Linked DNA regions of Thiocapsa bogorovii. The protein of the gene in region 1 binds, or shares a complex with, the protein of each later gene. Links are inferred from orthologs where the notes say so. Each region holds a gene or a part of one and is shown on either strand. Other genes may lie near its edges. The genes, in order: nusB and rpsJ.

Region 1 (11,878 bases):
CACCTCACCCACGGTGCCAAGCCGAACTTCTCGGGCAAGATCTACCACGCGGTCCAGTACGGTCTGGATCCCGCGACCGGCGAGATCGATTACGCCGAGGTCGAGCGTCTGGCCCGGGAGCATCGCCCGAAGATGATCATCGCCGGCTTCTCGGCCTACTCGCGGATCGTCGATTGGGCGCGCTTCCGGACCATCGCCGATGCCGTCGGCGCCTATCTGATGGTCGACATGGCCCATGTCGCCGGCCTGGTCGCCGCCGGCGTCTACCCGAGCCCGGTGCAGATCGCCGACGTGACCACGACCACCACCCACAAGACCCTGCGCGGTCCGCGCGGCGGCTTGATCCTGGCGAAGGCCAATCCGGAGCTTGAAAAGAGGTTCAACTCGCTGGTCTTCCCGGGCACCCAGGGCGGTCCGCTGATGCATGTGATTGCTGCCAAGGCGGTGGCCTTCAAGGAGGCGTTGGAGCCGAGCTTCAAGGTCTACCAGCAGCAGGTCGTTCTGAACGCTCAGACGATGGCCGAGGTCTTTCTCTCGCGAGGCTACGATGTGGTCTCGGGCGGCACGAACGACCATCTCTTTCTGGTCAGCTTTATCGAGCAGGGTCTGACCGGCAAGGACGTCGACGCCTGGTTGGGCGCGGCCAACATCACGGTCAACAAGAATGCGGTGCCCAACGATCCGCAATCGCCCTTCGTCACCAGCGGCATCCGTGTCGGCACGCCGGCCATCACCACGCGTGGTTTCGGGACCGACGAGGCCGGCGATCTGGCCGGTTGGATGTGCGACCTGATCGATGCGCGGGGCGATCAAGCCACCATCGATGCGGTCAAAACCAAGGTGTTGGCGCTCTGCAAACGCTTTCCCGTCTACGAGCGTTGAATGCGCTGCCCCTTCTGCGGCGCCCAGGACACCAAGGTGGTGGACTCGCGTCTTTCCGGTGAGGGTGACCAGGTGCGCAGGCGGCGCAAGTGCGTCGTCTGTCACGAACGCTTCACGACCTTCGAGACGGCCGAGCTGAACCTGCCGCGGGTCGTGAAACGCGACGGCAGTCGCGCGCCCTTCGACGGGCGCAAGTTGCGCTCCGGGATGATGCGGGCGCTCGAGAAGCGGCCGGTCAGTACCGACGAGATCGACAGCGCCATGTGGCGGATCCAGCGCAAGCTGATGTCGAGCGGCGAGAGCGAGGTCCCGGCCCTGCGCATCGGCGAGCTGGTGATGGAGGAACTGCGCCAGCTCGATCAGGTCGCCTACGTGCGATTCGCATCGGTGTATCGAAAGTTCGAGGATGTCGCCGCCTTCCGCGAAGAGATCGAGCGGCTCGAGCAGCAGCCCACGCCCGAGGTGAAGCGTCAGCAGTTGGATCTGCTTCAGGAGCTGGAGCTCAAGCCTTGACGTCCGTGTCCCACGTCGAGACCAGCGGTGCCACGCGGCCGGGTGCCGATCATGCTTACATGGCGCGCGCCATTCAGCTCGCCGAGCTCGGGCGTTTCACGACCGACCCCAATCCGCGTGTCGGCTGTGTGATCGTGCGCGACGGTCGCATCGTCGGCGAGGGACTGCATCGGCGGGCCGGCGAGCCGCATGCCGAGCGTCATGCCTTGACCGAGGCGGGCGAGCGCGCCCGCGAAGCGACTGCCTACGTCACGCTGGAGCCCTGTTGTCATCAAGGCCGCACGCCCCCCTGTACAGACGGCCTGCTGGAGGCCGGGGTCGCGCGGGTCGTCTGCGCGATGGTCGACCCGAATCCGCTGGTTGCGGGGCGCGGTCTGCGATTGCTCGCCGAGGCCGGCGTCGCGGTCGAGACCGGCCTGCTTGAGGCCGAGGCGCGCGCGCTCAACCCGGGTTTCATCAAGCGGATGGAGCAGGGCCGCCCCCACGTCCGATGCAAGCTCGCGGCGAGCCTGGACGGGCGTACGGCGATGGCGAGTGGCGAGAGTCAATGGATTACCAGCGAGGCGGCGCGCCGCGACGTTCAGCGTCTTCGCGCCGGCAGCTCGGCGATCCTCACCGGGATCGGAACGCTGCTTGCGGACGATCCGAGTTTGAACGTAAGGCTCGGCACGGAGGATTTGCCGGGGATGGGTCCGGGCGAGACGATTCGCCAGCCCCTGCGGGTTGTCCTCGACAGCCGCTGGCGCACCCCGCCCGGTGCCCGCATCCTGACCCTGGCCGGGACGACCCTAATCGTCGGCGCGGTCGACGACCCCGGGCGGATGGCAGAGCTGAAGGGCGCAGGTGTCGAGGTGTATTTGTGCCCGGGAGACTCGGCGCAGGTCGATCTCGGTGCACTTCTGAGTGAGCTGGGTCGGCGCGAGATCAACGAGGTGCTCCTGGAGAGCGGGCCGACCCTCGCCGGGGCTGCCGTCGCGGCAGGTCTGGTCGACGAGATTCTGATCTACCTGGCTCCGCACCTGATGGGCGACGCTGGACGCGGTCTGTTTCGCCTGCCCGGACTCGATCGGATGCGCGATCGCATCCCGCTTGCGATCACCGATGTGCGCTCCGTCGGGCGAGATCTTCGTATCACGGCCCGCCCTGAGCCGACCGCCAGCGCGCCGAGTTAGGCCCGCCCGGCATCGCTCACCACTCAGACTATTCGGCACTCGTCATCGACATGTTCACCGGAATCATCCAATCCATCGGCCGCATCCAGCGGCTCGAGCCACGCGGCGGCGACGTGCGCCTGTCGATCGATGCCGGGAAGCTCGATCTTGCAAGCGCAGCGCTCGGCGACAGCATCGCGGTCAACGGCGTCTGTCTGACCGCAGTCGAGCTCCATGCGCACGGCTTCTCCGCGGATGTCTCCCGCGAGACCCTGTCCCTCACGACGCTCGGCACACTCACGCCCGGCAGCCCCGTCAATCTTGAGCCGGCGCTCACATTGGCGACCCCGCTCGGCGGACACCTGGTCAGCGGTCACGTCGACGGCGTCGGGCAGATCATCGAGCAGCGCGAGGATGCGCGATCCTGGCGGTTGCGTATCCAGGCCCCGGCGGAGCTGGCACGCTATATCGCGCCGAAGGGCTCCATCTGCGTGGACGGCACCAGCCTGACGGTCAATCAGGTGGACGGCGCCGTCTTCGAGCTCAACATCGTGCCCCATACGCTCGCAGAGACCATTATCGGCGGCTATCGCGGCGGTACCCGAGTCAACCTCGAGGTGGACCTGATCGCACGCTATCTGGAACGGTTGCTGCTGGGCGATGCCGCGGCCGGCTCCAGCGGCGCGACGCCCGGATTGACGATGGCCTTTCTGGCCGAGCATGGCTTTGTGCGATCCACGGGTTCATCGTCTTAAGCGATGGTGGTCGAGCGTTTCTGGGCACCGACTTTGCTAAACTAACCGGCTTTTCGCTCGGACGACATTTGAGTCATGGGACATTCAGGGCTTCACAGCATCGAAGAGATCATCGAAGAGCTCCGTCAAGGGCGGATGGTCGTGATCATGGACGACGAGGATCGCGAGAACGAGGGTGATCTGCTCATGGCGGCCGATTGCGTGACCCCGGAGGCCGTGAACTTCATGGCCAAATACGGGCGCGGTCTCATCTGTCTGACACTTAGCAAGGAGCACTGCGAGCGTCTGCGCCTGCCGATGATGGTGAGCGATAATCAGGCTGCCCATTCGACCGCCTTCACCGTTTCCATCGAGGCGGCGCGCGGCGTGACGACGGGCATCTCGGCAGCCGACCGAGCCACGACCATCCAAGCTGCGGTCGCGCCGGATGCGCAGCCGAAGGATCTGGTCCAACCCGGACACATCTTCCCGCTCATGGCCCAACCCGGCGGGGTCTTGGTGCGTGCCGGTCATACCGAGGCCGGATGCGACCTGGCCCGGCTTGCTGGTTATAGTCCCGCCGCGGTGATCGTCGAGATCCTGAACGAGGACGGCTCGATGGCGCGTCGTCCGGATCTAGAAGCCTTTGCCGAGACACACGGGCTGAAGATCGGCACCATCGCCGACCTCATTCATTATCGGGTTCGGCACGAGAAAGCGGTCTTGCGCGAGTGCGAGTGCGAGCTGCGCACGGATCACGGAACCTTCCGCCTGGTGGCCTACCGGGATAGTATCGACAACGAGATCCATCTCGCCTTGACCTTGGGCGAGATCAGTCCGGAACGGCCGACCCTGGTCCGGGTGCACCTTCAGAACACCCTGTGCGACCTCTTCGGCACGCGTCACAACGCCTGCGGTTGGCCGCTGCAGGACGTGATGCGGCAGGTCGCGACCGAGGGCGAGGGCGTGATCGTGGTGCTGCGCAACCGCGACAGTGCGGCCGACCTGCTGGCGCGTCTGAAGGACTTTCAGCTCCACGACGAGGACGACGTCGTGCCCGCGCGCCGCCAAGACCGCAACGCCCTGCGGACCTACGGGATCGGCGCCCAAATCCTCTCCGATATCGGCGTGCGTAAAATGCGCGTCATGAGTGCGCCCAAGGCGATGCACGCCATCTCGGGCTTCGATTTGGAAGTCGTCGAGTACACCGGCGGGAAGCCGGAGAGCGGTCCAGCGACCTGAGCCAGGGCGGATTCCGAGACGGAGAGTGCGAACCGCAAAGGCGCAGAGGACGCAAGGAACGCAAAGGATGACGAGGTCGCAATGCACAACCGGCAGGCACCTCGTCGATGAGAACAGCTTCCAAGACTTCGGTTTGAAACCCTGCGCGCCCTTGCGTCTTTGCGGTTTGAATCGAGACGAGCCAACTGATGAGTATCAAGACGATCGAGGGCGCCATGCGCGCCGACAATGCACGCTTCTGCCTGGTGGTGTCGCGCTGGAACAGTTTCGTGGTCGAGGCGCTCGAAAAAGGCGCTATCGACACACTCAAGCGCCACGGTGCTGCCGATGAGGCGCTGACCATCGTGCGGGTGCCGGGTGCCTTCGAAATGCCGGTGACCATCGAGCGTATCGCCGCCAAGGGCAACTTCGACGCCATCCTGGCGCTGGGTGCGGTGATCCGCGGCGGCACGCCCCACTTCGAATACGTCGCCGGGGAGTGCGTCAAGGGCATGGCCCAGGTCAGCCTCAAATACGCCATCCCGGTCGCCTTCGGCGTCCTGACCGTCGATACCATCGAGCAGGCGATCGAGCGTGCCGGCACCAAGGCGGGCAACAAAGGCGCCGAAGCGGCCATGTCCGCCATCGAGATGGTCGACCTCTTGCGGCAGCTCGATTGATGACGATCAGCCCCCGCAGCCAGTCACGCCGCTATGCCGCCTTGGCGCTCTATCAATGGCGGCTGACCGGCGAAGACCCGATGGAGATCAAACGCCATCTCCTCGATGACCCCGAATGGCTCGATGCACTTGCCGGCTCGCTGAACGGGGACGAGGACGACGCCGCGCCGCCCGATGCCAGGGAGCGGTTCAACTTCAACATGGAGCTGTTGGATCAACTGCTGACAGGCGTCCCGATCCATGTCGCCGAAATCGATGCGCAGCTCGACCGCGTCCTCGATCGACCCATCAGTCAGGTCGATCCGGTCGAGCTCGCGATCCTGCGCCTTGGGGCCTTCGAGATCCTCTTCTCCGACTCCGTTCCGGATCGCGTCGCCATCAACGAGGCGGTTGAGCTGACCAAGCTGCTCGGCGCCCACGAGGGGCACAAATACGTCAACGGTGTGCTCGACAAGGTCGCTCGCACACATGCGGCGGCGTCGGGTCGGCCGGTCTAGGTCTGCATGGCGACACCGGCCTCTTCAGGTCATCAGCGGGTCCGGCACGCTGATCCGACGTTGCGTCGAGGCAGGTCGAGCGACCCGACCCGCCCCACCGCGACCCGACCTTCGGGCACTGCCGATGCATGAAGGATCGCGCTCCGAGTTCGACCTGATCGGCCGCTTTTTCGCCGACCTGGGCGCGCCCCGTTCCGACGTCCTGCTCGGCGTCGGCGACGATTGTGCACTGCTCGAGGTCCCCGTCGGCCTGAGCCTGGCGGTCAGCATCGACACCCTGGTCGCCGGGATTCACTTCTTTCACGACTGCGCTGCCGAGGCCATCGGACACAAATCCCTAGCCGTCGGACTGAGCGATCTGGCCGCGATGGGCGCTGCGCCCGCTTGGGCGACGTTGGCCTTGACCCTGCCCGAGCGCGACGACGACTGGCTCGCGGCATTCGCCCGCGGCTTCGGCGACCTGGCCCGAGCCTATGGAGTGCGTTTGGTGGGTGGCGATACCACGCGCGGTCCCTTGAGCGTGACCGTGCAGGTTCATGGTGTAGTGCGCGCCGACACGGCGGTGCGGCGCAAGGGCGCTCGTCCCGGCGACATCGTTTGGGTCAGCGGAACCCTCGGCGATGCCGGGTTGGCGCTCCGGCTCATGCGCGAGGGCGGTCCGATCGATCAAGCCTTACGTGCGCGACTGGAACGCCCCGCCCCGCGCGTCGAGCTCGGCTCGGCGTTGCGTGGGATCGCCACCGCCATGATCGATCTCTCTGATGGTCTAGCCGGGGACCTCGGCCACATCCTTGCGGCATCCGGTGTCGGGGCCGAGCTCGACCTTGAGGCCTTGCCCCTGTCTCCCGCCGTCGCAAGCCGGATCGCATCCGAGGGTGATTGGTTGCTGCCGCTGTCGAGCGGAGACGACTACGAGCTCTGTTTCTGCGCGCCGTCCGAGCATACAGGGCTGATCGCATCGATGGCGGATGGGCTCGGCTGCGCCCTGACCGCCGTCGGGCGCATCCATGCAGAACCCGGGTTGTCCCTGAAGGGGCTTGACGGTGCCCCGATGCGCCTCTCGAGTGCCGGTTATGACCACTTCGCGAACAACACCTGACGGCATGCCTCAACGCGGCTTTCAGTCCGGCTTTAATCCGCGACGACTCGATCATTGGATCGCTTTCGGTTTCGGCTCGGGACTGGCCCCACGCGCGCCCGGAACCGCCGGCACGCTTGCCGCGATTCCGCTCTATCTGCTCCTGAGCACGCTTGCCTGGCCACTCTATGTCGGCTTGCTGGTCTTCTTCACCGTCATCGGGATCTGGGCCTGCGACCGCACGGCCCGCGACCTGGACTCCAAAGACCCGTCTGCGATCGTCTGGGACGAATGGGTCGGCTTCCTCCTGACCATGGTCGCCGCACCGGCCGGATGGGTCTGGATCCTCGCCGGTTTTGCACTCTTCCGGCTCTTCGATATCTGGAAACCCTGGCCGGTGAGCGTGGCGGACCGCAAGGTGCCCGGCGGCCTCGGCATCATGCTCGACGACCTGATCGCCGGGGCGATGGCGGGCATCCTCGTGGCACTCGCCGCCGCGTGGATACCGACCTGAAGGGAGCCGTTCAAACAACTGCAGGGGCAATCACCCCTAGGATCTCAACACCTAAGGTGATTTCCGGGAAATGATCTACCGCCGTGTAAGGGCGAATTTATTCGCCCTTAGGCGATTTCTGGAGAACCCTGTCCCAGAGCCGCACTGTAGGCAGGACTTCAGTCCGACAGGCTGTGGGTCGGACTTCAGTCCGATTCGGCGATATCACTATCCAGCAACGCCTTTGTCGGGCTGAAGCCCGACCCACAGCGGGTATGCCGTTTCGTGGAAATCACCTAAGACCGAAGGGCGGACCGCTCGGAGCCGGGTTGCTGATCAACGCGTCTAAATCTCCCCGACTCCTAAACCGCGGCCGCGCCGAGGTTGCAGATCCCGACCAAGGCCCATTCCGCCCGAGACGCTCATGAAGAACCCCAGGCCGCGGTTTAGTCGGCCTCGTCGATCTTCACGCACAGCACGTCGCAGGTCGGGTTGCGCAGCACGGAGCGCGCCGTGGAGCCGAAGAGCCCCAAGAACCCATGCCGTCCGCGGCTGCCGATGACGACGAGGTCGATATTCTGCTCGCCGGCAACCTCGTCGATGGTGCGCCCGGTCGGACCAATCCGAACCAGTCGGTCCGCGATCGGCACATCCATGCGATCGCCCAGCGCATCGAGCTCGCGCCGGGCGATCGCCAGCAGTTCTTCTTCCAGTTCCAGGTTTTCCGGGACGGCGACGTCACCGGCGTAGCCGACCGGCATGTACTCCATCGTCGGCGGTATGTGCTCGACGACATGCAGCAGGAAAAGCCGCGCTCCCAGCAACGTTTTGAGCTGCTGCGCGCGTGCGACAACCGGCTCGCTTTCCTTTTCGAAATCCACCGCGAGCAACAGGCGTTGATAGTCGTGGTTGTCCATCGCAAACCTCGCTGGCTGTAGCTAAACCTAAACCGCGTCCTGGAGTGGCATGAGCCGGCGCAGCTTTTTGGCCGGTCCGGCGCGCATGTGGGCGCGTCGGAGTCGACGCGGTTTCGGTCATTGAAGACCCTCTTCAAGTGTAATCGGCTTTCGAGATGTCACCAGCTCGTCGCCGTTGAACACGGGTTCTCAATCTCGCGTGCCTTCGAGCGAGCGGCGCGCTTGGTATCGGTATAGCGACCTGCGAATACGCACGCCAACACGCTCGATCAATGAAAAACCTAAACCGCGTCCGCTCCTGCGCTCGCTGGTTTCGCTGACTTCGCTCTCGCCCGAGATCTCACGGATCACGCATGACGCGGTTTAGCTGTCTTTCTTCAGGAGATCGGCCAGTCCTTCGAAGGGGTTGTGTGTCGTCTGCTTTCCCGCCACGCCCGGTTTGGCGACCCGGCCGCCGGCCAGGGCGGCAAGGTGCTCCTCGTACTTTTGGTGCTCGTTGTCGTGGCAGTAGACGCAGAGTAGCTCCCAGTTGCTGCCGTCGGGCGGGTTGTTGTCGTGGTTCATGTCCTTGTGATGGACGGTGAGCTCGCGCAGGTTCTCGCGGGTGAAGGTGCGTGCACACCGGCCGCAGACCCAGTCGTAGAGCTTCAGTGCCTGCTCGCGATAGCCGGCGGCGCGCTCCTCGCTGGCCTTGCGGGCATCGGCGACGACGCGATCGAGCTTGGCACTGTCGATGGGTTTGCCGGTTTTGGCGTGACGCGGACCGCGGCTCGAGGTCATCGAGGTGTCCCCTTGTGGATTGGCGATGCCGCCAATCTTAGCCGTTCTGGCCGTTTCAAACATGACCCCGATCAGAAAGCCGGCCGCATGGGCGCTGTGCACCGGCGCCCATGCGGTGTCGCTCGGCACGCTCCTTAGCAAGCACCGCGCCGGTCACGGGTTTGCCGTCGATCCAGACTTCCTCCAAGTCGCGGAGTCGATCGCGGCCTTGAACCCGCGGGCGAGCCCGGCCGAGGTGCGACGCTCGGCCTAGTCGCTCCGGGGCGGGGTCCACGGGATTACGGTTCTGGCCTTGACCTGCAAGCTCGCGATCGGCGGCGACGCCCCTGCGGAGGTCTTGACGGTCGAGCTGATCGGGCGTTATCTGGACGGGCTGGTTCGCGCCGATCGAAGCCACGGTCGCGCTCCAAGCTCGCCGTTGCGCCGGTCGGACGGGTAGGGTGGACGAGCGAGAGCGAAGTCCACCAATCCCTGCTGCCGAGCGGCGCTCGCCGGGTGACATTGGGTGGATTGAGGGAGACCGAGCGATGTCGGCAAATTTCGCAATCTTGATCGGCGCAAGCGCCGCCATCGCGGCCTTGCTGGCCCTCTGGGCGATCGTGCGCCATCTGCAAGGCAAGGCGTGCGAAATCCACGCAACCGCCGATCTCTGGTCGGGACGCCGCTACGCCTGTCCGGACTGCGGGACCGCGATGGATGCCGGCTGGGTCATGCTCGGCAAGGGTGCGATCTGGTCATCGCGCGAGCAGGGACCACCCGGAACCTTCGCGCACATCGGCCGAGCCCTGCCCAACACCATCAGCATGTCGCTTCGGCCGGCGGTCAACATGGCGTGGCGATGTCCGAGCTGCCGACTCGTGTTGATCGACTACACCAAGCTCGTCAAACCGGCCGGCCGGGGCGGCACCGCCTAGGACCGATCCCGCCGCCACGGGTCGCCGCCGACGGGGCGGCGGCGCCGACTCAGTCGATGATGTCGGTGATCTTCCAGTCCGTGCCCTGCAACATCATCCGCACATGGGTCGGGGAGCGGCCCAAATCGCCGATGCGGATCAGGAAGCGGTTGTAGGACTCGAAAAAGGCGAAGTCGATCCCGCCCAGGAGATAGGGCGTACTCTGACCGGTGGCTCGCGTGACCGCGCCCCGCAGCGTGTCGCGCACCCAGGGTAGGGTGATCGCCTGCTCGAGCGCCGAGTCGCCGAGGCGATCGACATTTTGGCGGATCCAGCTCATGACGCTTTCCGGGTCGTCCGAGGGGAAGATGCCGTCGACCCCTGCGGCGACGCGTGCCTTGTAATTGGCACGGATCGCCGGCAGGTCCACCATCGTTGCGAGCTGAGCCGTGCCCTCTTGATTGATCGCCTCGTCGAGACGGAAGACCGTGAAATAGGGCCAGATGCCGTAGCCGATCAGCGCGAACAGGATCAGATATCCAAACAGTCGCATGGTCTTCGGGTCTCGAGTGATGAAACGGGCTGAGAATTCTACCCGCAAGCCTCCGCCCGGTATAATCCCCCGACCGGACAGACCGCAGAGACGAGGCTCTCAATGCCGATCGCGACCACAGCTCGAGACTTTCCCCGCACCCGGTCGGCCCTCTGGTCCGGTGCCGATGCGTTCTCGCGCGTCGGCCCCTTGCCGTGAACGTCACCGACGGTCTGCGGATCTTTCTGGTCGGCGGCGCCGTGCGCGACCGCTTGCTCGGGCGCGCGGTCGGCGAGCGTGATTTCGTCGTAGTCGGCGCCACACCCGATGAGCTTCTCTCCCGCGGTTTCCAGCAGGTCGGCAAGGACTTCCCGGTCTTTCTTCATCCACAGACCAAGGACGAGTACGCCTTGGCGCGCACCGAGCGCAAGACCGCACCCGGTTATCACGGTTTCGCGGTGCACGCGGACCCGGACATCACACTCGAGGAGGACCTGCAGCGCCGGGATCTCACCATTAATGCGCTCGCCGAGGATCCGTCCGGAGTCCTGATCGATCCCTACGGAGGGCTTGCGGATCTCCAGGCGCGCGTCTTGCGACATGTCTCGCCGGCCTTCGCGGAAGACCCGGTCCGCATCTTGCGGCTCGCCCGCTTCGCGGCCCGCTTCAACGACCTCGGTTTCCGCATCGCGCCCGAGACCATGGATTTGATGCGCGGGATGGTCGCGGCCGGCGAGGTCGACGCACTCGTCCCCGAGCGGGTCTGGCAGGAGTTGGCGCGCGCGCTCTGCGAGGATCGGCCTTCGCGCTTCTTCAAGGTGCTGCGCGACTGCGGCGCGCTGGTCCGGCTGCTGCCCGAGGTCGATCGGCTGTGGGGCGTGCCCCAACCGGTCAAATGGCACCCCGAGATCGATACCGGCGTCCATGTCATGCTGGTGGTCGACATGGCCGCGCGGCTGTCTCCGGATCTCGGCGTGCGCTTCGCCGCGCTCTGTCACGACCTCGGCAAGGGCACCACGCCGCCCGAGATCCTGCCGAGCCACAGGGGTCACGAGGAACGCAGCGTCGATCTGCTCGAGGCCATCTGCGAGCGTCTGCGTGTCCCCGTTCGCTTTCGCGAGCTGGCCCGCATCACGGCACGCTACCACGGCCTCGTCCACAAGGTCGACGAGTTGCGCGCGACGACCATCCTCGATCTCTTGGAGGGCGCCGACGCCTTCCGGCGGCCGGAGCGCTTCCACCGGATGCTGACGGCCTGCGAGGCCGATTTTCGAGGCCGCGCCGGCTATGCCGATCGCGACTATCCGCAGGGCGAGACCCTGCGTCGGTTGCAGGCAGCCGTCGCGGCCGTGGATGTCGGCGCCGTTGCCCGCGCCGCACGCGAGCCGCGACTCATCCAGGAGCACATCCGCGCAGCGCGCGTCGCCTCCTTGAAGACGGCCATGCGCAGCGCCTCCGAAACGTCTGCGGGCTCCACAGCCGTCCAAGAGGCACCCGACATGTGACG
Region 2 (11,728 bases), 4.3 Mb from region 1 along the record:
ACACGGTGCGCGGCACGCTGGACACCTCGGGTGTCGAGAAGCGGCGTCAGGGCCGTTCCAAGTACGGCGCCAAGCGCCCCAAGAAGTGACCCGGTCGCCGGACCGGTCAGCCCAATTGAGTGAAATCGGAGTCTAAACCACAATGCCGAGAAGACGCGTTGCCGCCCGTCGCCAGATCCTTCCCGATCCGAAGCACGGAAGCGAGCTCCTGACCAAGTTCATCAACATGATGATGGAAGACGGCAAGAAGTCCGTCGCCGAGCGCATTATTTATACGGCGCTCGATCAGGTGACCGAGAAGAAGGGCGGGCGCCCGGTCGAGCTGCTCGAGCAGGCGATGGACAACGTGCGCCCGGCGGTCGAGGTCAAATCCCGGCGGGTTGGCGGCGCGACCTATCAGGTCCCGGTTGAAGTGCGCTCGACGCGGCGCAACTCGCTGGCGATGCGGTGGATTATCGACGCGGCGCGCAAGCGTTCCGAGAAGTCGATGGCGTTGCGTTTGGCCGGCGAGCTGATGGACGCAGCGGATTCTCGCGGTTCCGCCGTCAAGAAGAAAGAAGATACGCATCGGATGGCCGAAGCAAACAAGGCCTTCTCGCATTACCGCTGGTAACAGCGCGGACCGAGTTTCATTCAATCAGGGCGGATACAGTCGTGGCACGTAGCACCCCAATCGAGCGGTATCGCAATCTCGGCATCATGGCGCACATCGATGCCGGGAAGACAACGACCACCGAGCGCGTTCTCTTTTATACGGGTGTCTCGCACAAGTTGGGCGAAGTGCACGACGGCGCCGCGACCATGGACTGGATGGAGCAGGAGCAAGAGCGCGGGATCACCATTACCTCCGCTGCGACGACCTGCTTCTGGAAGGGAATGAGCCGGGAGCGTCCCGAGCATCGAATCAACATTATCGATACGCCCGGGCACGTCGATTTCACCATCGAAGTCGAGCGCTCCCTGCGTGTCCTTGACGGTGCCTGTGCGGTCTTTTGTGCCGTCGGTGGCGTCGAGCCGCAGTCGGAAACCGTCTGGCGTCAAGCCGACAAGTACGGCGTGCCGCGAATCGCGTTCGTGAACAAAATGGACCGCATGGGCGCGAACTTCTTTCGCGTCGTGCAGCAGGTCAAGGACCGGCTCGGCGGCAACGCTGTGCCGATTCAGGTGCCGATCGGTGCGGAAGAAGACTTCAAGGGCGTGGTCGATCTCGTCCAAATGAAGGCTGTCTATTGGGACGAGGCGTCCCGCGGCATGGAATATGAGCTTCGCGAAATCCCCGAAGATCTGCAGGATCTGTGCGAGGAGTGGCGCGAGCACATGGTCGAGGCCGCCGCCGAGGCCAACGAAGAGTTGATGGAGAAGTATCTCGAAGGCCAGGCGTTGACCGAGGCCGAGATCATGGCCGGTCTGCGTGCCCGCACGCTGAAGAGCGAAATCGTTCCCATGATGTGCGGCTCCGCCTTCAAGAACAAGGGCGTGCAGGCGATGCTGGATGCAGTCATCGACTATATGCCGTCACCGGTCGATGTGCCTGCCATCAAGGGCATCCTGGACGACAAGGACGAGACCGAAGGCGAGCGTCCCGCATCCGACGATGCGCCGTTCGCTGCGTTGGCATTCAAGATCGCGACGGATCCCTTTGTCGGTACGCTGACCTTCTTCCGTGCCTATTCGGGTGTGCTCAAGTCCGGGGACACTATCTATAACCCGGTCAAGCACAAAAAGGAGCGCATCGGCCGTATCCTGCAGATGCATGCGAATGAGCGGCAAGAGATCAAAGAGGTCCACGCCGGGGACATCGCTGCAGCAGTCGGCCTGAAAGATGTCACCACTGGCGACACCCTGTGCGATCTTAATAAGGTGATTACGCTCGAGCGTATGGAGTTCCCGGAGCCGGTCATCTCGGTTGCGGTGGAGCCCAAGACGAAGAGCGACCAGGAGAAGATGGGCGTCGCGCTCTCGAAGCTGGCACAGGAGGACCCGTCCTTCCGCGTGCACACCGACGAGGAGTCCGGCCAGACCATTATCTCCGGGATGGGCGAGCTGCATCTGGAGATCATCGTCGATCGGATGCGTCGCGAGTTCAAGGTCGAGGCCAACGTCGGTGCGCCGCAGGTCAGTTACCGCGAGACGATCCGAAAGACCGTCGAGCAAGAGACCAAGTTCGCACGCCAATCCGGCGGTCGCGGTCAGTACGGTCACGTCTACCTCCGTATCGAGCCGCAAGAGGCGGGTGTCGGGTACGAGTTCGTCAATGCAATCGTCGGCGGCACGGTTCCGAAAGAATACATTCCGGCGGTCGACAAAGGCATTCAGGAGGCGATGAAGAACGGCATTCTGGCCGGCTTTCCGATGGTGGACATCAAGGTCACGCTCTATGACGGCTCTTACCATGAGGTCGACTCGAGCGAAATGGCCTTCAAGATTGCCGGCTCGATGGGGATCAAGGAAGGGGCGGCCAAAGCCAAGCCTGTCCTGCTCGAGCCCATTATGAAGGTCGAGGTCGTGACGCCCGAAGAGAACATGGGCGACGTCATGGGCGATCTGAATAGTCGTCGCGGCATGATCCAGGGGATGGACGATGCGCCATCCGGCAAGATCATTCGTGCAGAGGTCCCCTTGTCCGAGATGTTCGGCTATGCAACGGACCTCCGGTCGGCCACCCAAGGGCGGGCGACCTACAGCATGGAGTTCTGTAAGTACAACGAAGTGCCCGCCAGCATTGCCGAAGCGGTCTCCAAGAAACAGTAACGAGCGACAGGGGTAGAGTGGGATGTCCAAAGCAAAATTCGAGCGCAGCAAGCCACACGTGAACGTCGGCACGATCGGCCATGTCGACCACGGCAAGACGACCTTGACGGCGGCGATCACGACGCACCAGTCGAAGCAATTCGGCGGTGAGGCGCGCGCCTACGACCAGATCGACAATGCCCCGGAAGAGCGCGAGCGCGGGATCACGATCGCCACGGCGCACGTGGAGTACGAGACCAAGAACCGTCACTACGCCCATGTGGACTGCCCCGGCCACGCCGACTACGTGAAGAACATGATCACGGGTGCGGCGCAGATGGACGGAGCGATTCTGGTGGTGAGTGCCGCGGACGGCCCGATGCCGCAGACGCGCGAGCACATCCTGCTGTCGCGTCAGGTCGGCGTGCCTTACATCGTGGTGTATCTGAACAAGGCCGACATGGTCGACGACGCCGAGCTGTTGGAGCTGGTGGAGATGGAAGTGCGCGAGCTGCTCTCGAGCTACGACTTCCCCGGCGACGACACCCCGATCGTGACCGGCTCGGCGAAGCTTGCCCTGGAGGGCGACACCTCCGAGATCGGCACCCCCTCGATCGACCGTCTGATGGAAGCGCTCGACAGCTACATCCCGCAGCCCGAGCGTGCGGTGGACGGTGCCTTCCTGATGCCGATCGAGGACGTCTTCTCGATCTCCGGTCGCGGCACCGTGGTGACCGGACGTATCGAGCGCGGCGTCGTGAAGGTGGGCGAAGAGGTCGAGATCGTCGGCATCAAGGACACCGTGAAGACCACCTGCACGGGTGTGGAGATGTTCCGCAAGCTGCTTGATCAGGGTCAGGCCGGGGACAACGTCGGCGTGCTGCTGCGCGGCACCAAGCGTGAAGACGTCGAGCGTGGTCAGGTCCTGGCCAAGCCCAAGTCGATCAACCCGCACACCCACTTCGAAGCCGAGGTGTACGTGCTGAGCAAGGAAGAGGGCGGTCGACATACCCCGTTCTTCAACGGTTATCGTCCGCAGTTTTACTTCCGCACCACCGACGTGACCGGCGCCTGCGAGCTGCCCGAGGGCATCGAGATGGTGATGCCCGGGGATAACGTGAAGATGACGATCAAGCTGATTGCGCCGATCGCCATGGAAGAAGGGTTGCGCTTTGCGGTACGCGAAGGCGGCCGCACCGTCGGTGCCGGCGTCGTTGCGAAGATCATCGAGTAAAGGCATGAATAACCAGAGAATTCGTATTCGCCTGAAGGCGTTTGACCATCGCCTGATCGACCAATCGGCTCGGGAAATCGTCGATACCGCCAAGCGCACGGGCGCACAGGTTCGGGGTCCGGTGCCGCTTCCCTCGAAGAAGGAGCGATTCACCATTCTGGTCTCGCCGCACGTCAACAAGGACGCGCGCGACCAGTACGAGTTGCGTACGCACAAGCGACTGATGGATATCGTCGACCCGACCGACAAGACGGTCGACGCATTGATGAAATTGGATCTGGCCGCGGGCGTCGACGTCCAGATTAAGTTGAGCTGAGGACGAACCCATGGCGATCGGATTGATTGGGCGTAAGGCCGGCATGACCCGGCTGTTCAGCGAAGACGGAGACAGTATCCCTGTCACCGTCATCGAGGTGCAGCCGAACCGGGTCAGCCAGGTCAAGTCTGCCGAGACTGACGGTTACAGCGCGATTCAGGTCGCCTTCGGGAATCGGAGGGCCTCACGCGTGACCAAACCGATGGCCGGCCACTATGCCAAGGCGGGTGTCGAAGCCGGCGAATGCCTGCGCGAGTTCCGCCTGGATAGCGGCGAAGGTACCGATCTCGCCGTGGGCTCGGAAATTTCGGTCGACATCTTCGCGCCGGGGCAAAAGGTCGATGTGCGGGGCGTGACCAAGGGCCGCGGCTTTGCCGGTGCCATCAAGCGGCATCACTTCGCCGGGCAAGATGCGACACACGGCAACTCTCTGTCGCATCGTGCTCCAGGTTCGATCGGACAGAACCAGTCGCCGGGTCGGGTTTTCAAGGGAAAGAAGATGGCTGGCCATCTGGGTGCCGCCAATCGCTGCACGCAGAACCTCGAGGTCGTGCGTGTCGACGCCGATCGGCAGCTTCTGCTGGTGCGCGGCGGCGTTCCCGGTCCGACCGGTGGCCGTTTGGTCGTGTTGCCGTCCGTGAAGCACAAGAACAAGGGTTAAGCACTGATGGAGCTCACGATTCGAAACGATGCCGGCGGTTCCAGCCTGCAGGTTGCGGACACCGTCTTCGGCGTCGACTACAAGCCCGGTCTGATTCATCAGGTCGTCAACGCCTATATGGCCGGTGCACGCGCCGGGACTCGGGCTCAGAAGACACGCGCCGAGGTCTCGGGTGGCGGGGCCAAGCCGTGGCGCCAGAAAGGCACCGGTCGGGCACGGGCAGGTAGCTCGCGCAGTCCGATCTGGCGCTCGGGCGGCGTCACCTTTGCAGCGAAGCCACAGGACTACAGCCAGAAGGTCAACCGCAAGATGTATCGCGGTGCCGTGCGTTCGATTCTATCGGAGCTGGTTCGTCAAGGGCGGTTGGTCGTCGTCGAGGATATGCGCCTGGATGCCCCGAAGACCAAGGATCTGCTGGCGCTGCTGAAGCGCCATGAGCTGACGGACGTGCTCATCCTGACAGACGGGCTCGACGACAACCTTTATCTGGCGTCGCGCAATATTCCGAAGGTCGATGTGATGGCGGTTCAGGACGTCGACCCGGTCAGTATGGTCGCGTTCGACACCGTGCTCGCCACCGAGGCGGCCGTGAAGCATTTGGAGGAGCGGTTGGCATGAACAACGAGCGTCTCATGAACGTCCTGTTGGCGCCGCTCGTCTCCGAGAAGACGACCCGAGCCGGCGATCTTGCCGGTCAATACGGTTTCCGCGTTGCGACCGATGCAACCAAGCGCGAGATCGCGCGTGCCGTCGAGCTCTTGTTCAACGTGAAGGTCGACGGGGTACAGGTCCTCAACGTCAAAGGAAAAAACAAGCGGCACGGCCAACGCCTCGGCAGGCGCAACGACTGGCGCAAGGCCTATGTGCGTCTCGAAGCCGGCCATGATATCGACTTCGGCGGCGGCGCCTGAGCGGGCCGGCCCACAGCAGCGGATAGACCAAGATGGCAATCGTAAAGACCAAACCGACTTCGGCCGGGCGGCGTTTCGTCGTCAAGGTGCAGTCCCCCGAGCTGCATAAGGGTGCGCCCTACGCGCCGCTCTTGGAGAAAAAGGCCAAGCATGGCGGGCGCAATAACCTCGGGCGCATCACCGTGCGTCACCAGGGCGGCGGACACAAGCAGCACTATCGCCTTGTCGATTTCAAGCGCAACAAAGAAGGTGTTCCGGCGGTCGTCGAGCGGCTCGAATATGATCCGAACCGGACGGCTCATTTGGCCCTCTTGAAGTATGCCGATGGCGAACGCGCGTACATCATCGCGCCAAAGGGTCTTGCAGTCGGCGGTCGTGTCGAGGCCGGCGAGGCTGCGCCGATCAGTGCCGGAAACTGCATGCCGCTGCGCAATATTCCGGTGGGTACTCAGGTGCATTGCATCGAGATGCGTCCCGGAAAGGGCGCACAGATTGCGCGGGCCGCGGGCAGCTCGGCCCAATTGGTTGCGCGTGACGGAAAGAGCGCGACGTTGCGGTTGCGGTCCGGCGAGATGCGCAAGATTCACGTCGACTGTCGCGCCGTGATCGGCGAGGTCGGCAACAGCGAGAACAGTCTGCGCAAGCTCGGGAAAGCCGGTGCATCGCGCTGGCGGGGTGTACGGCCGACCGTCCGCGGTGTGGTCATGAACCCGGTTGATCATCCGCACGGCGGCGGCGAAGGCCGCACCTCGGGCGGGCGCCACCCGGTGACACCTTGGGGCGTGCCGACCAAGGGTCACAAGACGCGTAAGAACAAGCGGACCGACGCGATGATCGTCCGACGTCGCGGACGCAAGTAAACAAGGCGAGGTTGAGCAAGTGCCACGTTCGATTCGAAAAGGACCCTTTGTCGACCACCATCTGATCAAGAAGGTCGAAGAGGCGGTCGCGCAAAACAGTAAGCGCCCCATCAAGACTTGGTCACGCCGTTCCATGGTGCTGCCCGAGATGGTTGGGTTGACCATTGCGGTCCACAACGGGCGTCTGCACGTGCCGGTGCTCGTCAACGAAAACATGATCGGCCACAAGCTCGGTGAGTTTGCATTGACCCGGACCTACCGGGGACATGCCGCCGACCGCAAGGCGAAGAAGCGCTAGCCGGAGATGGGGATGCGAGCCGAAGCAACACTGAAATATGCACGGGTCTCGGCCCAAAAGGCCCGGCTGATCGCCGACATGATCCGCGGGCGCGACGTCGAAGAGGCCCTGAACACCTTGACCTTCAGTACTCAAAAGAGTGCGGAGATCATCAAGAAGGTTTTGGAGTCGGCGGTTGCCAATGCCGAACACAACGAAGGCGCCGACATCGACGAGCTGAAGGTCGCGTCGATCCAGGTGGACGAGGGGCCGACCATGAAGCGGATTCGCCCCCGTGCCAAGGGTCGTGCGAATCGAATCATGAAACGCACCAGCCACATTCGGCTGACCGTAGCGGAAGGCTAAGGGGACCAGTATGGGACAGAAAGTTCATCCGACCGGCATCCGCCTTGGCATCGTCAAGGACTGGACCTCGAAGTGGTACGCAACGTCCAAGGACTACGCGAATTTCCTGAATACCGACATCGAGGTGCGCTCCTTCCTGCGCAAGGAATTGGCCAAGGCATCGGTGAGTCGGATCCAGATCGACCGCCCGGCGAAGAACGCGCATATCACCATCCACACGGCGCGTCCCGGTGTGGTGATCGGCAAGAAGGGCGAAGATATCGACAAGCTGCGCGCCCGCGTCTCTAAGATGATGGGGATCCCGGTCCACATCAGCATCGAGGAGATCCGCAAGCCCGAGCTGGATGCGCAGCTGGTTGCCGAAGGCATCGCTCAGCAGCTCGAGCGCCGCATCATGTTCCGCCGCGCCATGAAGCGTGCGATTCAGAACACCATGCGCCTCGGGGCCGAGGGTGTCCGCGTCAACGTCGCCGGTCGCTTGAATGGAGCCGAGATTGCACGCACGGAGTGGGCGCGCGAAGGTCGCGTCCCGCTGCATACGCTGCGCGCCGACATCGACTACGGTTTCGCCGAGGCCCGCACCACCTACGGCGTGATCGGTGTGAAGGTTTGGATCTTCAAAGGCGAGGTATTCGGTGACCAGATCCCCGAGGAACCGGCGCCGAAGGCGTCCGCAAGAAGGGGATAGGTCATGCTGCAACCAAAACGTACGAAATTCCGCAAACAGCACAAAGGCCGCAATCGTGGTCTTGCGCAAAGCGGCAACAAGGTGAGCTTCGGCGACTTCGGCTTGAAGGCGGTGGGTCGCGGCCGATTGACGGCGCGCCAGATCGAGGCCGCGCGGCGCGCGATCACGAGAAAGGTCAAGCGCGGCGGAAAGCTCTGGATCCGAGTCTTCCCCGACAAGCCCGTTTCGAAAAAACCACTCGAAGTCCGTATGGGTAAGGGTAAGGGTAACGTCGAGTACTGGGTGGCTCTGATTCAGCCGGGTCGAGTTCTCTACGAGATCGAGGGCGTGACCGAAGAGCTGGCTCGCGAGGCGTTCGAGTTGGCCGCGGCCAAGCTCCCCGTGCAGACCACCTTTGAGAGACGGATGATCCTGTGATGAAGGCGAACGAGCTAAGAACACGTAGCCCCGAAGAGCTTGAAAAAGAGCTAATGAACCTGTTGCGCGAGCAATTCAACCTGCGGATGCAAAGGGGTACCGGACAGTTGTCGAAGCCCTCGCAAATGAAGGCCGTGCGTCGGGAGATCGCCCGCGTGAAGACGATTATGGGTGAGCAGAAGACGAGGGCGGCGTCATGAGCGAAGAGACGATCAGCAACCCGAGCAGTAATCGGACCCTCGACGGCCGCGTCACCAGCAGTGCGATGGACAAGACCATCACGGTGCTCATCGAGCGGAAGGTCAAGCATCCTCTGTACGGGAAGTTCATGCGTCGGTCGACCAAGATCCACGCCCATGATGAGGAGAACGCATGCTCCGCGGGTGATTTGGTTCGTGTGGAGCAATGTCGCCCGTTGTCCAAGACCAAGACATGGCGCTTGATCGAGATCATCGAAAAGGCCCGTTGAGACCCGTCGCAGTCGTCTCGCTTCAGACATGACAGCGGGAGACGCCGAAAGCAGGTTATCCGGGCAGCACAACAGGTTTAGGTAAACAACAATGATTCAGATGCAGACCGATCTCAGTGTCGCCGACAATAGCGGCGCGCGGCGGGTGCAGTGCATCAAGGTGCTCGGCGGATCGCATCGGCGTTACGCGGGCATCGGCGATGTGATCAAGGTCACCGTCAAGGACGCCATCCCGCGCGGCAAGGTCAAGAAAGGCGACGTCTACAACGCGGTCGTGGTGCGTACGCGCAAAGGTGTGCGCCGTCCGGACGGCTCGACCGTCCGTTTCGACGGCAACGCAGCCGTGCTCTTGAACAACCAGCTTCAGCCGATCGGGACTCGTATCTTCGGGCCCGTGACGCGCGAGCTCCGCGGCGAGCGGTTCATGAAGATCATCTCGCTCGCGCCTGAAGTTCTGTAGGGGGTCGGGAGAGATGCAGAAGATCAAAAAGGGTGACGACGTCATGGTCATCACCGGCAAAGACAAGGGCAAGCGAGGCACGGTGCTGAAGGTGCTCGACAAGGATCATGTGGTCGTCGAGAACATCAATATCGCCCGGAAGCATCAGAAGGCGAATCCGCAGGCCGGCGAGCCGGGCGGGATCGTCGACAAGGTGATGCCGATCCAGGTGTCGAACGTCGCGCTCTACAACCCGCAGAAAGGCGGTCCGGATCGAGTCGGTTTCAAGATTCTCGAAGACGGCCGAAAGGTTCGCGTATTCAAGTCGGACGGCGAAGTCGTCGACGTCTGACCGAAGGAAACGAGATGACCAGACTACAGAAAGAATATCAGGACCGCGTCGTCGGACAGCTGCGCGAGCGGTTCGGCTTCAAGAGCGTGATGCAGGTTCCGCGGATCGAGAAGATTACCCTGAACATGGGAGTCGGCGAGGCGATTGCGGACAAGAAGGTCATGGATAATGCCGTGGCCGACCTGCGTCTCATCGCCGGGCAGCAACCGATCGTGACCTTTGCGAGGAAGTCCGTCGCAGGCTTCAAGATCCGCGAGGGATGGCCGATCGGCTGTAAGGTGACCCTGCGTCGCGAGCGTATGTACGAGTTCCTGGATCGTCTGGTCAGCGTCGCCATCCCGCGTATCCGCGATTTCCGCGGACTGAGCGCGAAGGCTTTCGACGGACGCGGCAACTACTCGATGGGCGTGCGCGAGCAGATCATCTTCCCCGAGATCGATTACGACAAGATCGATACGCTGCGGGGTCTGGATATCACCATCACGACAACGGCGCGGACGGACGAAGAAGGGCGTGCGCTGCTCGAGGCGTTTAACTTCCCATTCCGCACCTGAGGCCGATACGATGGCGAAAAAAAGCATGATCGCGCGCGATCGCAAGCGCACCGAGATCGCATCCCGGTTTGCAGTCAAACGTGCCGCCTTAAAGGCAGTCATCAATGACCGCGGTTCGAGCGGCGAGCAGATCGAAGAGGCGCTGGTCAAGCTGCAACAGCTCCCGCGTGACGCCAGCCCGACGCGCCAGCAACGTCGCTGCCGGATCAGCGGGCGGCCGCACGCCGTTTATCGCAAGTTCGGGCTTTCGCGCAACAAGATCCGCGAGGCCGTGATGCGGGGCGATGCGCCCGGCGTGGTCAAGGCCAGTTGGTAGTCTATGTTCGACCCCTACCGTTAGGGTCTACCAGGCCGTAGCGGTTTTTTGAAACCTGACGGGTATCGCACCGAAGAGGTGGTCTGACCCCCGGAGAAGCTCATGAGTATGTCGGATCCGATTGCGGATATGCTGACGCGTATCCGCAACGGCCAGCAGCGCGGCAAGATCACGATCGCGATGCCTTCGTCCAAGCAGAAGGTCGCGATTGCGAACCTCCTGAAAGCCGAGGGTTATATCGCCGACGCGACCGTCGAGGCGAATGGCAACAAACCCGAATTGGTGGTCAAGCTCAAGTATTTCCGGGGTAAACCCGTGATCGAGCAACTCACCCGTGTCTCGCGTCCCGGCCTGCGGATCTACCGCGGCAAGGACGACCTGCCCCAAGTCTGGGCCGGGCTCGGGATCGCGATCGTCTCCACGTCCAAAGGCTTGATGACCGACCGTGCCGCCCGCGAGGCGGGACACGGTGGCGAGATCATCGCCTACGTCGCTTAAGAGAGGATCCGATCATGTCACGAGTCGCAAAGGCGCCGATTGTCGTACCGAAAGGTGTGACGGTCGAAGTAGCGGGCCAGGACGTCACGGTCAAGGGCTCGAAGGGAACCATGGCGTGGTCAGTCCACCCCGCGGTGAGCATTACGCAGGTCGACGGCGAACTCCGCTTCGCTCCGGCCGAAGGCCATGAGAACGCCTGGGCCATGGCGGGGACGACACGCGCTCTGCTGAACAACATGGTGGTGGGCTGCAGCACGGGTTTCGTGCGCAAGCTCTCGCTGGTGGGCGTCGGCTATCGCGCGCAGGCGAAGGGCAATGTGCTCAACCTGAGCCTTGGCTTTTCCCATCCGATCGACTATCCGGTTCCCGCGGGAATCACGATCGAGACCCCGACCCAAACCGAGGTCGTCGTCACGGGGGCCGACAAACAACGTGTCGGTCAGGTCGCCTCGGAGATCCGGGGATTCCGGCCGCCGGAGCCCTACAAAGGCAAAGGCGTGCGTTACGCGGACGAAGACGTCCTGCGTAAGGAAGCCAAGAAGAAATAGGGGTCTCAGAAATCATGGACAAGAAACAAGCTCGCCTGCGTCGTGCGACGCGGGCGCGGGCGAAGATTCGCGAGCTGGGTGTGTTTCGACTG

What was found.
Region 2: the proteins of nusB (region 1) and rpsJ are in contact, whole or in part, in a solved structure (PDB 3D3B), measured with the Escherichia coli proteins. The link is inferred for Thiocapsa bogorovii from one-to-one orthologs.

Annotation. Positions count from the first base shown.
Region 1 is NZ_CP089309.1:290,914-302,791, reverse strand. The notes cover bases 3,956-6,929. They hold nusB (transcription antitermination factor NusB), read left to right. Parts: upstream 3,956-5,180; coding sequence 5,181-5,678; downstream 5,679-6,929. Other genes in these bases: LT988_RS01365 (phosphatidylglycerophosphatase A family protein), read left to right, coding at 6,782-6,929; thiL (thiamine-phosphate kinase), read left to right, coding at 5,803-6,777; ribH (6,7-dimethyl-8-ribityllumazine synthase), read left to right, coding at 4,711-5,181; ribBA (bifunctional 3,4-dihydroxy-2-butanone-4-phosphate synthase/GTP cyclohydrolase II), read left to right, coding at 3,956-4,522. Outside these bases: glyA (serine hydroxymethyltransferase), read left to right, coding at 1-882; transcriptional regulator NrdR, read left to right, coding at 883-1,395; bifunctional diaminohydroxyphosphoribosylaminopyrimidine deaminase/5-amino-6-(5-phosphoribosylamino)uracil reductase RibD, read left to right, coding at 1,455-2,567; LT988_RS01390 (riboflavin synthase), read left to right, coding at 2,618-3,301; more of ribBA, read left to right, coding at 3,377-3,955; more of LT988_RS01365, read left to right, coding at 6,930-7,270; LT988_RS01360 (universal stress protein), read right to left, coding at 7,696-8,166; LT988_RS01355 (YajD family HNH nuclease), read right to left, coding at 8,530-8,946; LT988_RS01350 (hypothetical protein), read left to right, coding at 9,008-9,199; LT988_RS01345 (hypothetical protein), read left to right, coding at 9,239-9,385; LT988_RS01340 (PF20097 family protein), read left to right, coding at 9,474-9,860; LT988_RS01335 (DUF2939 domain-containing protein), read right to left, coding at 9,910-10,392; LT988_RS01330 (multifunctional CCA addition/repair protein), read left to right, coding at 10,587-11,876. UniProt on the Escherichia coli protein: Part of the processive rRNA transcription and antitermination complex (rrnTAC). The complex forms an RNA-chaperone ring around the RNA exit tunnel of RNA polymerase (RNAP).
Region 2 is NZ_CP089309.1:4,604,567-4,616,294, forward strand. The notes cover bases 2,801-5,624. They hold rpsJ (30S ribosomal protein S10), read left to right. Parts: upstream 2,801-3,968; coding sequence 3,969-4,280; downstream 4,281-5,624. Other genes in these bases: tuf (elongation factor Tu), read left to right, coding at 2,801-3,964; rplC (50S ribosomal protein L3), read left to right, coding at 4,291-4,941; rplD (50S ribosomal protein L4), read left to right, coding at 4,948-5,559; rplW (50S ribosomal protein L23), read left to right, coding at 5,556-5,624. Also shown: rpsL (30S ribosomal protein S12), read left to right, coding at 1-89; rpsG (30S ribosomal protein S7), read left to right, coding at 143-613; fusA (elongation factor G), read left to right, coding at 655-2,751; more of tuf, read left to right, coding at 2,774-2,800; more of rplW, read left to right, coding at 5,625-5,852; rplB (50S ribosomal protein L2), read left to right, coding at 5,885-6,712; rpsS (30S ribosomal protein S19), read left to right, coding at 6,732-7,010; rplV (50S ribosomal protein L22), read left to right, coding at 7,023-7,355; rpsC (30S ribosomal protein S3), read left to right, coding at 7,366-8,043; rplP (50S ribosomal protein L16), read left to right, coding at 8,047-8,460; rpmC (50S ribosomal protein L29), read left to right, coding at 8,460-8,660; rpsQ (30S ribosomal protein S17), read left to right, coding at 8,657-8,929; rplN (50S ribosomal protein L14), read left to right, coding at 9,021-9,389; rplX (50S ribosomal protein L24), read left to right, coding at 9,403-9,720; rplE (50S ribosomal protein L5), read left to right, coding at 9,735-10,274; rpsN (30S ribosomal protein S14), read left to right, coding at 10,285-10,590; and 3 more genes. UniProt on the Escherichia coli protein: Involved in the binding of tRNA to the ribosomes. Part of the processive rRNA transcription and antitermination complex (rrnTAC). The complex forms an RNA-chaperone ring around the RNA exit tunnel of RNA polymerase (RNAP).